2 regions of the Pseudomonas sp. GW821-FHT09C09 genome follow, and region 1 is predicted to be linked to the other one. Evidence: predicted binding sites of a transcription regulator. Region 1 holds the regulator's gene; the other holds the start of a gene.

Region 1 (5,940 bases):
GGAGCCGCAGGCGCAGCGGCAGCCGGTGCCACGGCGTCCGCCGCGAACTGGCCCTTGCCGTGCAACTGGTCGAGCAGCGACTCGAACTCGGCGTCGGTGATTTCATCGCTGGCCGCTTCGTCGGAAGCCGGCGCAGCGGCAGCCGCCGGGGCTTCGGCTTCGGCCTTGACGGCGTTCAGCGAGTCCAGCAACTGTTCAAATTCGTTATCGGTGATGTCGCCGGAGTCGCCGGTTTCGTTTTCAACGACCAGCTCTTCGATCATCTCGGCCACAGGCGAAGCCGGAGCCTCATCCGCCGATTGCGGTTCGGCCAGGCGCGCCAGGGCGGCCAGCAGTTCCGGAGTTGCAGCGGTAATCGGGCTGCGGTCGCGGACTTCGCTGAACATGCTGTTCACCGCGTCCAGCGCTTCGAGCACCACGTCCATCAGTTCTGCATCTACGCGACGTTCACCCTTGCGCAGGATGTCGAACACGTTTTCGGCGATGTGACAGCACTCCACCAGCTCATTGAGCTGAAGGAAGCCGGCGCCCCCTTTTACAGTGTGGAAACCGCGAAAAATTGCGTTGAGCAGATCTGCGTCATCCGGGCGGCTTTCCAGCTCGACCAGTTGTTCGGACAGTTGCTCAAGAATCTCGCCGGCCTCAACCAGGAAATCCTGAAGGATCTCTTCATCGGCGCCGAAGCTCATTAATGGGGTGCTCCTACAGGTCTAAAAACCCAAAAAAACTCAAAATCCAAGGCTGGATAGCAAATCGTCCACATCGTCCTGACCGGACACAACGTCTTCTCGTTTATCGGCATGAATCTGCGGACCTTCACCCTGCGAGAGATGTTTTTGTGGATCTTTTTCAGCGAGCATCGCCGCACGGTCATGTTCGATGCCCGCAAAGCGGTCAACCTGACTGGCCATAAGGACGAGTTTGAGCAAATTGCTTTCGACTTCGGTGACCAGTTGGGTCACGCGCTTGATCACCTGACCGGTGAGGTCCTGGTAATCCTGGGCCAGCAGGATGTCGTTGAGGTTGCTCGACACCGCGCGGTTGTCCGCGCTGCTGCGTGACAGAAAACCGTCGACCCGACGCGCCAGTTCGCGGAACTCTTCAGCCCCGACTTCGCGGCGCATGAAACGTCCCCAGTCGGCACTCAACGCCTGGGCTTCATCAGCCAGACCATTGACCACCGGCGTGGCGCTTTCCACCAGATCCATGGTGCGGTTGGCCGCAGCTTCGGTCAGCTTGACCACATAGCCCAGGCGCTCGGTCGCATCAGTGATCTGCGACACTTCCTCGGCCTGCGGCATGTGCGGGTCGATCTGGAAGTTGACGATTGCACTGTGCAGTTCGCGCGTGAGCTTGCCGACTTCCTGGTACAGGCCACGGTCACGGGTCTGATTGAGCTCATGGATCAGTTGCACAGCGTCGCCGAACCTGCCTTTTTCAAGGCTTTCGACCAGTTCGACCGCGTGTTTTTTCAGCGTCGACTCGAAGTCGCCCTGTGAAGATTCTTTATGCTCCATAGCTCCCCCGCGCGTCATCAGCCGATGCGTTCGAAAATCTTCTCGATTTTTTCTTTCAGCGCCTGAGCCGTGAAAGGTTTGACCACGTAGCCGTTAACGCCGGCCTGGGCCGCTTCGATGATCTGCTCGCGCTTGGCTTCAGCGGTCACCATCAGCACCGGCAGGTGCTTGAGCTTTTCATCGGCGCGCACGTGACGCAGCAGGTCGATACCGGTCATGCCGGGCATGTTCCAGTCGGTCACCAGAAAGTCGATGCTGCCGCTGTTGAGCACCGGAATGGCGGTGGTGCCATCGTCGGCTTCAACGGTGTTGGTGAACCCGAGGTCACGCAACAGGTTCTTGATGATCCGCCGCATCGTTGAGAAGTCATCAACGATGAGGATTTTCATGTCTTTGTTCAATTCGACCTCCAAGCAGTCTTAAACGCGTCCAGCACCTGGACGCGCCATTTCAATCAATCCGGCAAAGCACTCGATGACTGTCTGGAGCACAACAGAGCAAGACCGGTGCCGTTCACCACCGCACCAGCCTCGTTCGCAGTGTCCCCACACTGCCTTCAGCGCGCTCGCCACTCCCCCAAACGCCCCCGCAAGCGGGCCGCGCACTGGCTGTGTAACTGGCTGACCCGCGATTCACTGACGCCAAGGACTTCACCGATTTCCTTGAGGTTCAGCTCTTCGTCGTAGTACAGCGCCAACACCAGTCGCTCACGCTCCGGCAAATTGGCAATCGCGTCCGCCAGCGCCGCCTGGAAGCGTTCATCTTCCAGATCGCGTGACGGCTCAAGATGAGCACTGGCGCCATCCTCGTGCAGCCCTTCGTGTTCGCCGTCCTGCAACAGGTCGTCGAAACTGAACAGTCGGCTGCCCAGGGTGTCGTTCAAAATCCCGTAGTAATCGTCGAGACTCAACTGGAGTTCGGCCGCAACCTCGTGATCTTTAGCGTCACGGCCGGTTTTAGCTTCAATCGAGCGAATCGCGTCGCTGACCATACGGGTATTGCGGTGAACCGAGCGCGGTGCCCAGTCCCCCTTGCGTACTTCATCGAGCATCGCGCCGCGGATCCGGATGCCCGCGTACGTTTCGAAACTGGCGCCCTTGCTGGCGTCGTATTTGGTCGAGACTTCGAGCAGGCCGATCATCCCGGCCTGAATCAGGTCTTCGACCTGCACACTGGCCGGCAACCGCGCCAGCAAGTGGTAGGCGATGCGTTTGACCAGTGGCGCGTAACGCTCGATCAGCTCGTACTGCGCGTCACGCGCCGACTTTTTGTAAAGGTTCATACCGCTGGCGGTCATAGCACAGGTCCTGCCGTTTGCTGCACGAGGCGCTCGACGAAAAATTCGAGATGGCCGCGCGGGTTGGCGGGCAGCGGCCAGGTGTCGACCTTTTGCGCGATCGCCTTGAATGCCAGTGCGCACTTGGAACGCGGGAAGGCTTCATAGACCGCACGCTGCTTCTGCACCGCCTTGCGCACGCTTTCGTCGTAAGGCACCGCACCGACGTATTGTAAGGCGACGTCAAGGAAGCGATCCGTGACCTTGGTCAACTTCGCGAACAGGTTGCGACCTTCCTGCGGGCTCTGGGCCATGTTGGCCAGGACGCGGAAGCGGTTCATGCCGTAATCGCGGTTGAGCAGCTTGATCAGCGCGTAGGCGTCGGTGATCGAGGTCGGCTCGTCGCAGACCACCAGCAACACTTCTTGCGCCGCGCGAACGAAACTGACTACCGAGTCACCAATACCCGCAGCGGTGTCGATCACGAGTACGTCGAGATTGTCGCCGATGTCACTGAATGCCTGAATCAGACCGGCATGCTGGGCCGGGCTCAGGTGAACCATGCTTTGCGTGCCGGAAGCGGCCGGCACGATGCGGATCCCGCCGGGACCTTGCAACAGCACGTCGCGCAGCTCGCAGCGGCCCTCGATCACATCGGCCAAAGTACGTTTGGGCGTCAGGCCCAGCAGAACGTCGACGTTCGCCAGACCCAGGTCGGCATCCAGCAGCATGACCCGACGGCCAAGCTCTGCCAGCGCCAGGGACAAGTTCACTGACACGTTAGTCTTGCCGACGCCACCTTTGCCGCCGGTCACCGCGATCACCTGTACGGGATGCATGCTGCCCATGTTATTTCTTTACCTTGTCTTGCATAGACGGAGGCCACATTACTGGCTGCGCGTTCACAACCGGAACAATGCGTGGCAGACCATCGATGTAGGTACAAAAACTGTTCATTACCTCAGCCAACCTGCTTGGTCGGGCTGTGGTAGATATCAGCGAACATGTCAGCCATGGCTTCTTCGCTGGGTTCTTCCTGCATTTGCACGCTGACGGCGCGGCTGACCAATTGATGACGGCGCGGCAGATGCAGATCATCCGGAATCCGTGGGCCATCGGTCAGGTAGGCGACCGGCAGTTCATGACTGATCGCCAGGCTCAGCACTTCGCCAAGGCTGGCCGTCTCATCCAGTTTAGTCAGGATGCACCCGGCGAGCCCGCAACGCTTGTAACTGTGATAAGCGGCGGTTAGAACCTGTTTCTGGCTGGTGGTTGCCAGCACCAGATAATTTTTCGACCGAATGCCACGACCGGCCAGGCTTTCCAGCTGCATGCGCAGTGCCGGATCGCTGGCCTGGAGGCCGGCGGTATCGATCAGCACCACGCGTTTGCGCAGCAGTGGATCCAGCGCCTGCACCAGGGACTGGCCCGGGTCGACGTGGGTCACCGACACATTGAGGATCCGGCCCAGGGTTTTCAACTGTTCCTGAGCGCCGATGCGGAAACTGTCCATGCTCACCAGCGCAATGTTCTGCGCGCCGTACTTGAGCACGTAACGGGCGGCCAGTTTGGCCAGGGTGGTGGTCTTGCCCATACCGGCCGGGCCGACCATGGCAATCACACCGCCCTCTTCCAGCGGCTCGACTTCCGGCGTGGCGATCATCCGCGCCAGATGCGCGAGCAGCATGCGCCAGGCCTGACGAGGTTCTTCGATATCGCTGGTCAGCGCCAGCAAATCGCGGGACAACGGGCCGGACAGGCCGATGCGCTGCAGACGACGATACAGATTCGCCTGAGCCGGACGGCTGCCTTGCAGCTGATTCCAGGCCAGGGTGCCGAGCTGCACTTCCATCAGCTCGCGCAGGCTGTTGAGTTCGAAACGCATCGAATCCAGCGCACGCGGATCGACTCCAGCGGCAGCCGGCGCAGGTGCCGGGGCTGGACGGGCCGGTGCGGCGTACGTCGGCTCTGTCAGAGGCTCGGCAGCCGTCAACGGCAGGCCGGCGGTCAATGGCAGACCGGAGAACAACTGGCGATTGGTGTTGCCGTCGGCCTCACCACGCATGCTCAGTTCGGCCTGGGCAGTGACGATGCGCGACTGGGTCTTGCGCAGCTCGTCTTCGAGTTCCATGTTCGGAACCCGTGGCGCCAGCGCCGAGAGTTTGTAATCCAGCGCCGCCGTCAGCTCGACGCCGCCGGCAATGCGGCGGTTGCCAATGATGGCGGCATCAGCGCCCAGCTCATCACGAACCAGCTTCATGGCCTGACGCATATCGGCGGCGAAAAAACGCTTAACTTGCATAAACCACTACCTCAGCCGTTGGGCCCTACTGTCGCAACGATGGTCACTTGCTTGTTGTCCGGAATTTCCTGGTAGGCCAGCACATGCAGTCCGGGAACTGCCAGGCGACCAAAGCGCGAGAGCATCGCGCGAACCGGGCCTGCTACCAACAGGATCACCGGCTGACCTTGCATTTCCTGACGCTGCGCCGCTTCGATGAGCGAACGTTGCAGCTTCTCGGCCATGCTTGGCTCCAGCAGAACGCCCTCTTCCGAGCCTTGTCCTGCCTTCTGCAGACTATTGAGCAATATTTGTTCCAACCTTGGCTCCAGCGTGATGACTGGCAGCTCGGACTCAGTCCCTACAATGCTTTGGACGATTGCACGGGATACGCCAACCCGCACAGCGGCCACCAAAGCGGCGGTATCTTGACTCTTGGCGGCATTGTTGGCGATGGCTTCGGCAATGCTGCGGATGTCGCGCACCGGCACGTGTTCGGCCAGCAGCGCCTGCAACACTTTCAGCAGCTGCGACAACGTGACCACACCCGGCACCAGCTCTTCCGCCAGTTTCGGCGAGCTCTTGGCCAGCAATTGCATGAGTTGCTGCACTTCTTCGTGACCAATCAGCTCGCTGGAGTGCTTGTACAGAATCTGGTTCAAGTGGGTGGCGACCACGGTACTGGCGTCCACCACGGTGTAACCGAGCGATTGCGCCTGGGCGCGCTGGCTGACTTCGATCCACACCGCCTCCAGGCCGAAAGCCGGATCTTTGGCGGTGATGCCGTTGAGCGTGCCGTAGACCTGCCCCGGGTTGATCGCCAGTTCGCGATCCGGGTAGATCTCGGCTTCGGCCAGAATCACGCC
Region 2 (5,940 bases), on a different contig from region 1:
ACTGCGGCAGATCAGTGTTCGGTGGATTAGCCGCGCCGCCGGTCCTAATAATCCCCGCGTTTGCGAAACGCCCAGCGCCCGGCAATCACGGTGAACGTGGCCACCAGCGCCACCAGAATCCAGAACCCTTCCGGATCGGTGGCCAGCGGCACGCCGCCGACGTTCATGCCGAAGAAGCCGGCGATGATGTTGATCGGCAGCGCCAGCACCGTGACCACGGTCAGGGTGAACAGCGTGCGGTTGCTCTGCTCGTTGAGGTTGGCGGCGATCTCTTCCTGCAACAGCTTGATCCGCTCGCCGAGGGCTGTAAGGTCGTTGATGATCAGCGCAAACTCCTCGGTGGACTTGCGCAGCTCCTTCACGTCTTCCTTCTGCAACCAGGGCGGCGGCCGGTTGAGCAGGCGCAGCAGCGAGCCCGGCTCCAGCGCCAGCAGCCGTTGCAGGCGCACCAGCACCCGACGGTTGGCGCCGAGTTCGGCACGGTTGGTCGACAGCCGCGAGGACAGCAACTCGTCCTCGACCTGATCGACGCTCATACTGGTCTTGCGCACGATCTGCGTCAGGACTTCGCCCTGGTCGCGCAGCAGGTGCACGAGCAATTCCGACGGCGAGCGAAAGCACTCGCCGGCCTTCACCGACGAACGCAGTTTGTCCACCGAGTGCAGCGGTTGCAGGCGCGCACTGACGATCAGTTTGCTGCGCACGCAGACCCACAGCGTCGACACGTCCGACGACACCATGCTGCTGAGGTTGAACACCACGTCGTTGACCACCGCCAGCAACGCCGAATCGACATGCTCGATGCGGGTCGAGCGCGAACCCTCGTGCAGCGCCTCGAAAAATTCCTGGGGCAATTGCAGATGACTTTTCATCCAGCGCTCGCACGCGGCATGTGCGAGGTTCAGGTGCAGCCAGAGGAATTCGTCGCTGTCGCTGTCGTCCTGCAGGCAGCGCAGGGCAGTCGCCGAATCCACTTCGCGCCCGCGCTCGCCCGGGCGAAAACGGAAGCCGTAAAGCAGGCCAAACAGATCAGGATCGCGATGGCTGATATCCAGGCTGTGGTTCATGAAGTCTCGCTGCAAGAAAGGCGTCTGTTGCGGGATTTGCAGATTCACCTGAGCCGCATCATTGCAATGCAGTGTGACGTTTTGGTGACGGTGAAATGACGTCAAAATCAATGCCTTACCGGCGGTCGGAATTTTCTCAAGAAGTGCTCTGGCACGCCGATCACGCATGAGTTAGGTTGCGCGCCTTCGGCCATGAGCCAAGGTCCGCCGACACGGATGTCCGGCCACAATTCACGCCTAGTCGGGCGTGCCTCATCCCTGTCCCGAGTACCTGCGATGCTGCAAAAATCCCTGAGAGCGCAAATTCTCGCCCTGCTGAGCGGCAGCCTGCTGGCGATGCTGTTGATCGCGCTGGCCTGCTTTCATTTCCTGTCCAACGGCGTGCAAAGCTACAGCCAGTTGATCGCCGGTCCCTTGCACACCTCGCAACTGATCGACGAAGCCAACCTGCAATTCAAGGTGCAGGTCCAGGAGTGGAAAAACGTCCTGCTGCGCGGCAAGCAACCGGCAGATCTGGCCAAGTACTGGGGCCAGTTCGAAGACCGTCAGCGCGATGTGCAGAACATCCTCGGTGAACTGGCCAACCAGAAAGGCCTCGAGCCTTCGCTGAAAACCCGCATCGAACGTCTGCGTGAAGAACATCGCCTGCTCGGCAGCGCGTACCAGAAAGGTCGCGATGCCTACGTAGCCGCCGGTGCCGATCCGACGGCGGGCGACGTGGCGGTCAAAGGCGTTGACCGCGCCGCCAGTGACCAGATGAGCGAGCTGGTGGCCGAGCTGCGCAAGCAGGGCACCGAGCAGTCGGCACTGATCAGCGCCAGCGCCGATCGCACCGTGATGCTGGGGATTCTGGTGATGCTCGCGTCCGGTCTGTTGATCGGTCTGCTGAGCCTGTGGCTGGTCAACCGCAACCTGGTCGAACCGATCCGCAAACTCATCGACTACGTCACTCAGTTGAGCAAGGGCCGTCTGGTCGAGCGTGTGGCCAGCGACCGTCAGGACGAACTGGGCAATCTGGCCGCCGCGGCCAACACACTGCGCGATTTCCTCGCCGAAACCTTCAACCATCTGCAGCGCAGCGCCAAGGATCTGGACAGTGCCAGCGGCGAGTTGAACGCCATCGCCACCGTGATGGCCGGCGGCACCAACGAGCAGTTCAACCGCACCGATCAGGTGGCCACGGCAATGAACGAAATGTCCGCCACCGCTCAGGAAGTCGCCCGTCATGCGGCCGATGCGGCGCGCGCTGCCGACGATGCCGACCAGTCCGCCCAGCAGGGCGAGAAAGTCATGCAGAGCACCATCCACAGCATCACCCAGATGCGCGGCGAAATCGCCAACACCGCCACGGTGATCCGTCGTCTGGAAGCCGACAGCGGGCGCATCGGCAAGGTGCTGGAAGTGATTCGCGGCATCGCCGAGCAGACCAACCTGCTGGCGCTCAACGCGGCCATCGAAGCGGCCCGTGCCGGTGAAGCCGGGCGTGGTTTTGCGGTGGTGGCCGACGAAGTACGTAACTTGGCGCAGCGTACGGCGGAGTCGATCATCGAGATCAACCAGATCATCCAGAGCGTGCAGACCGGCGCGGTGGATGCGGCCCTCGCCATCGACAGCGGCCAGACCCGCAGCGATGAAAGCGTCGAGCAAGTGACTCAGGCCGGCGCCATGCTCGAGCGCATCACCCATGCGGTGGAAGCGATTCGCGACATGAACCGCCAGATCGCCACCGCCGCCGAAGAGCAGACCTCGGTCGCCGAAGACATCTCGCGCAACCTGACCGAGATCACCTCGATCGCCAGCACTAACCTCGACAACGTGCAGCGCACCGAAAGCGCCAGCCAGAACCTGCACGGCCTCTCCGGCCAACTCAACGACGTCACCGCTCGCCTGAGCGTCTGACCCGCCAGCGACTGTGTACCGGCCCGGTTACCGAGTCGGTACACAGTCGATCTCAATTTCATGTGTGCATCGCCGATGGCCGGTTATTCATAACCGTCATTGGAGATTTCCCATGGTCAGCATCACGTCTGTTTCGATCAATCAGACCGTCACCACACCTACCAGCAAAACCTCGATTGCCGACACGGGCGACGATACATCGACCACAGCAGCGGCCAGTACCGGTGTGAAGGCTGACACCAGCAAAGTGGCGGCGGGCGGCGGTGCTGCACCATCGGGGGACAGCAGCTCCAGCAGCGATGAATCGGATACGGTAAAAGAGCTGCGCAAGCAGATCGCCGAGCTGCAAAAGCAATTGCAGGAACAACAACAGGCGCTGCAAGCGGCTCAGGCGAAGCAGGAAAGCCAGGACGCCAAGGCTGCGGATGTTGCGGCTGCGCAATCGCAGATCGCGACGACGTCCGCTTCGTTGCAGACGGCGACGGCGGCGTTGTTGGCGGCGTTGCAGCAATCTGATTCGAGTACGTCGGGGGCGTTGGTCAGTACTTCTGCATAAGTCGCAGACACAAAAAAGCCGCACGATCCGAAAATCGTGCGGCTTTTTCGTATGGGGCAATCAGTGATCCTGCTTGTTGCTCAGGACCTTGCCTGTTGCTGCATCCAGATCCACGTCCCATTCCTTGCCATCGGCAGTACGCAGTTCGACTTCGTACTCATAGCCGTTGAAATGGTTGTCCAGGTCGGTGTCGACGATGGTCGCGCCCGGGTGCAGGGCCAGGGCAATCTTGTTCAGCTCTTCCAGTGGCTTGATCTTGCCGGATTTGACCAGCTCAGGGATCTGATCGACACGAACGTCAGCCTGGGCCAGGCCAGCGGTGAGGGTCAGGGCGGCAGCGGTAAACAGGGCAGTCAGGGTTTTCATCGGTTATTCCTTTGGGTGATTCGTTCAAGTGAGTTCAGGTTAGTCACCGCAACTTAATTCACCCTTAAAAATCGCCGCCGGTGTTTGCGTCGTTTGTTCAATCGCCGTTCGCGGGCAACTTTCATGCTCGGCCTTCGATCAAGGGAGGTGGACATGAAACGCATTTTTTCGTGGTTGTACGCGCCGTTGTTTTGGCTTGGATTTATTGGCGGTGGGATTGGGTTGGCGGGGTATTCGCTGCTGTGGTTGATGCCGTTGTTTGGTTTGGCATTGGCGGTGTCGTTCGCCGCCGAATGGGTGCTGCCGTATGAAGTGAACTGGAATCGCCCGGCCGGTGATCGTCGTCGCGACATGCTGCACGCGCTGGTCAACGAAGCGCTGAACGCCATCGGCCTGTTGGCATTGCCGGGGCTGGTGACGCTGCTGGCGATTGACGGTGCTTGGCCGTCGAACTGGCCGTTGTGGCTGCAAGTCGGCCTGGCGATTTTCATCGCCGATGCGGGCGTGAGCCTGATGCATTACGCCAGCCACCGGGTGCCGTGGATGTGGCGGTTGCACGCGATTCATCACAGCGTCGAGCGGCTCTACGGGTTCAACGGTTTGATGAAGCATCCACTGCATCAATTGCTGGAAGCGACGGCGGGATTGTTGCTGTTGCTGGTGCTGGGCATTCCTTCCGAGGTGGCGGTGTTGCTGGCGTTCGCCATTGCGATCCAGTTGTTGCTGCAGCATTCGAATGTGGACATGCGCGTCGGCCCGTTGCGCTGGATTTTCGCCTGGGCGCCGCTGCATCGCTTTCATCACATGAAGTACGGGCGCGCCGGTGACGTCAATTTCGGGCTGTTCTTTACCTTGTGGGACTGGCTGCTGGGAACCGGTTTTTACACTGAGCAATACCGGATCGGCGAGGGCGACCTGGGCATCGGCAGTCGTCCGGATTTTCCGCGTGACTATGTGGCGCAGTTGCTCGATCCATTCGAACCGGCAACGCTGGGCAAGGAACCGAAAGTGCCGGACGGCTTGCGACGTTGACTCAGTCCAGCAAGCGCAATTCGATGTGCTGCAACGCCTGACGCGCAGTGACGCCGAAGAGTTTTTTCAGGCTGCGGGAGAAGTGCGCCGAGTCGGCAAACCCGGCGGCGTGGGCGGCGTCGGTCACCGGACTGCCGGCGATTATTGAAGCCATCGCCAGTCGCAATCGTCGCCACAACACAAGTCGCCGCACCGGCAAACCGACCTGGCTGACGAACAATCGCTGCAACTGACTCATGGACACGTGCGCAGCATCGGCCACGGCACTGGCGGCGACTTTGCTCGACAGTGAGGCATCGACAGTGGCGAGGGCGCGTTCGATTCGCGGGTCATTCAGCGGGCGTCGTGGGCATTGGCCAATGGCGTGATCCAATGCCGACATCGACAGCTCACTGTCGAACAGCGCGTCGCGCAGCACTTGGGCGTCAAACCGCAACGGTTCGGCATACACGGTGAACACGGGATCCGGCGCCTCGACAATCGCATGGCGAATCTGGGACGTAATCACCAGTCGGGAAGTGGTGACGGGGTTGTCCTCGACCAGCACAGTCACTGGCCGGTCAGGCGCAAGAATCAGTTGATGCGCATAGTGGGAGTGGGGCGCAGTGCGCCCCGACATCCCGTGGATCAGGCCATGGTCGTGCCCCAGCCAGAGGCGGCCTGTCCACGGGGTGTCCGGTTGCATCAGAAACCGTTGTTCTTCAACACCTGATCCACACTGGCGGCGGCCGGGCGTTTGTAGAACTTCAGCAGTTCGCTGGCGCGGTTGGTGAAGATGCCGTCGACGCCGGCAGCCATGACTTTCTCGTAGTCCACCGGCTCATCGACGGTGTAGACGTGCACCAGCAGGCCCTTGTCGTGGGTGTACTTGTTCATCCATGGCTGCACCAGATCCGAATAGCTCTGATCGCCGCCTTGGGTCAGCTTGGCCGAAGGACCGGTGCCGATGGCGCCCTGGGCCTTGGCGTAGTCGATCCATTGCTTGAATTCAGCTTCGGATTTCGGCTCTTGCTTGCCGTA

What was found. The regulator FliA, encoded in region 1, starts transcription of late flagellar genes. The targets are predictions, from matches to a motif close to CTAAAGTTTNNNNNNNNNNNGCCGNTAA.
Region 2: the regulator FliA is predicted to act here: its motif matches at 1,203-1,230, upstream of AC07NR_RS16910 (methyl-accepting chemotaxis protein).

What each region holds. Positions count from the first base shown of each region.
Region 1 is NZ_JBWKPF010000001.1:118,021-123,960, forward strand. Features, by position in the region: gene AC07NR_RS00570 (chemotaxis protein CheA) at 1-689, opposite strand, end outside; gene AC07NR_RS00575 (protein phosphatase CheZ) at 729-1,517, opposite strand; gene AC07NR_RS00580 (chemotaxis response regulator CheY) at 1,535-1,906, opposite strand; gene fliA (RNA polymerase sigma factor FliA) at 2,074-2,814, opposite strand; gene fleN (flagellar synthesis regulator FleN) at 2,811-3,641, opposite strand; gene flhF (flagellar biosynthesis GTPase FlhF) at 3,755-5,095, opposite strand; gene flhA (flagellar biosynthesis protein FlhA) at 5,107-5,940, opposite strand, start outside.
Region 2 is NZ_JBWKPF010000005.1:68,779-74,718, reverse strand. Features, by position in the region: gene AC07NR_RS16915 (transporter) at 45-1,067, opposite strand; gene AC07NR_RS16910 (methyl-accepting chemotaxis protein) at 1,344-2,966, shown strand; gene AC07NR_RS16905 (hypothetical protein) at 3,079-3,522, shown strand; gene AC07NR_RS16900 (PepSY domain-containing protein) at 3,583-3,888, opposite strand; gene AC07NR_RS16895 (sterol desaturase family protein) at 4,042-4,920, shown strand; gene AC07NR_RS16890 (helix-turn-helix domain-containing protein) at 4,922-5,605, opposite strand; gene AC07NR_RS16885 (glycerophosphodiester phosphodiesterase) at 5,605-5,940, opposite strand, start outside.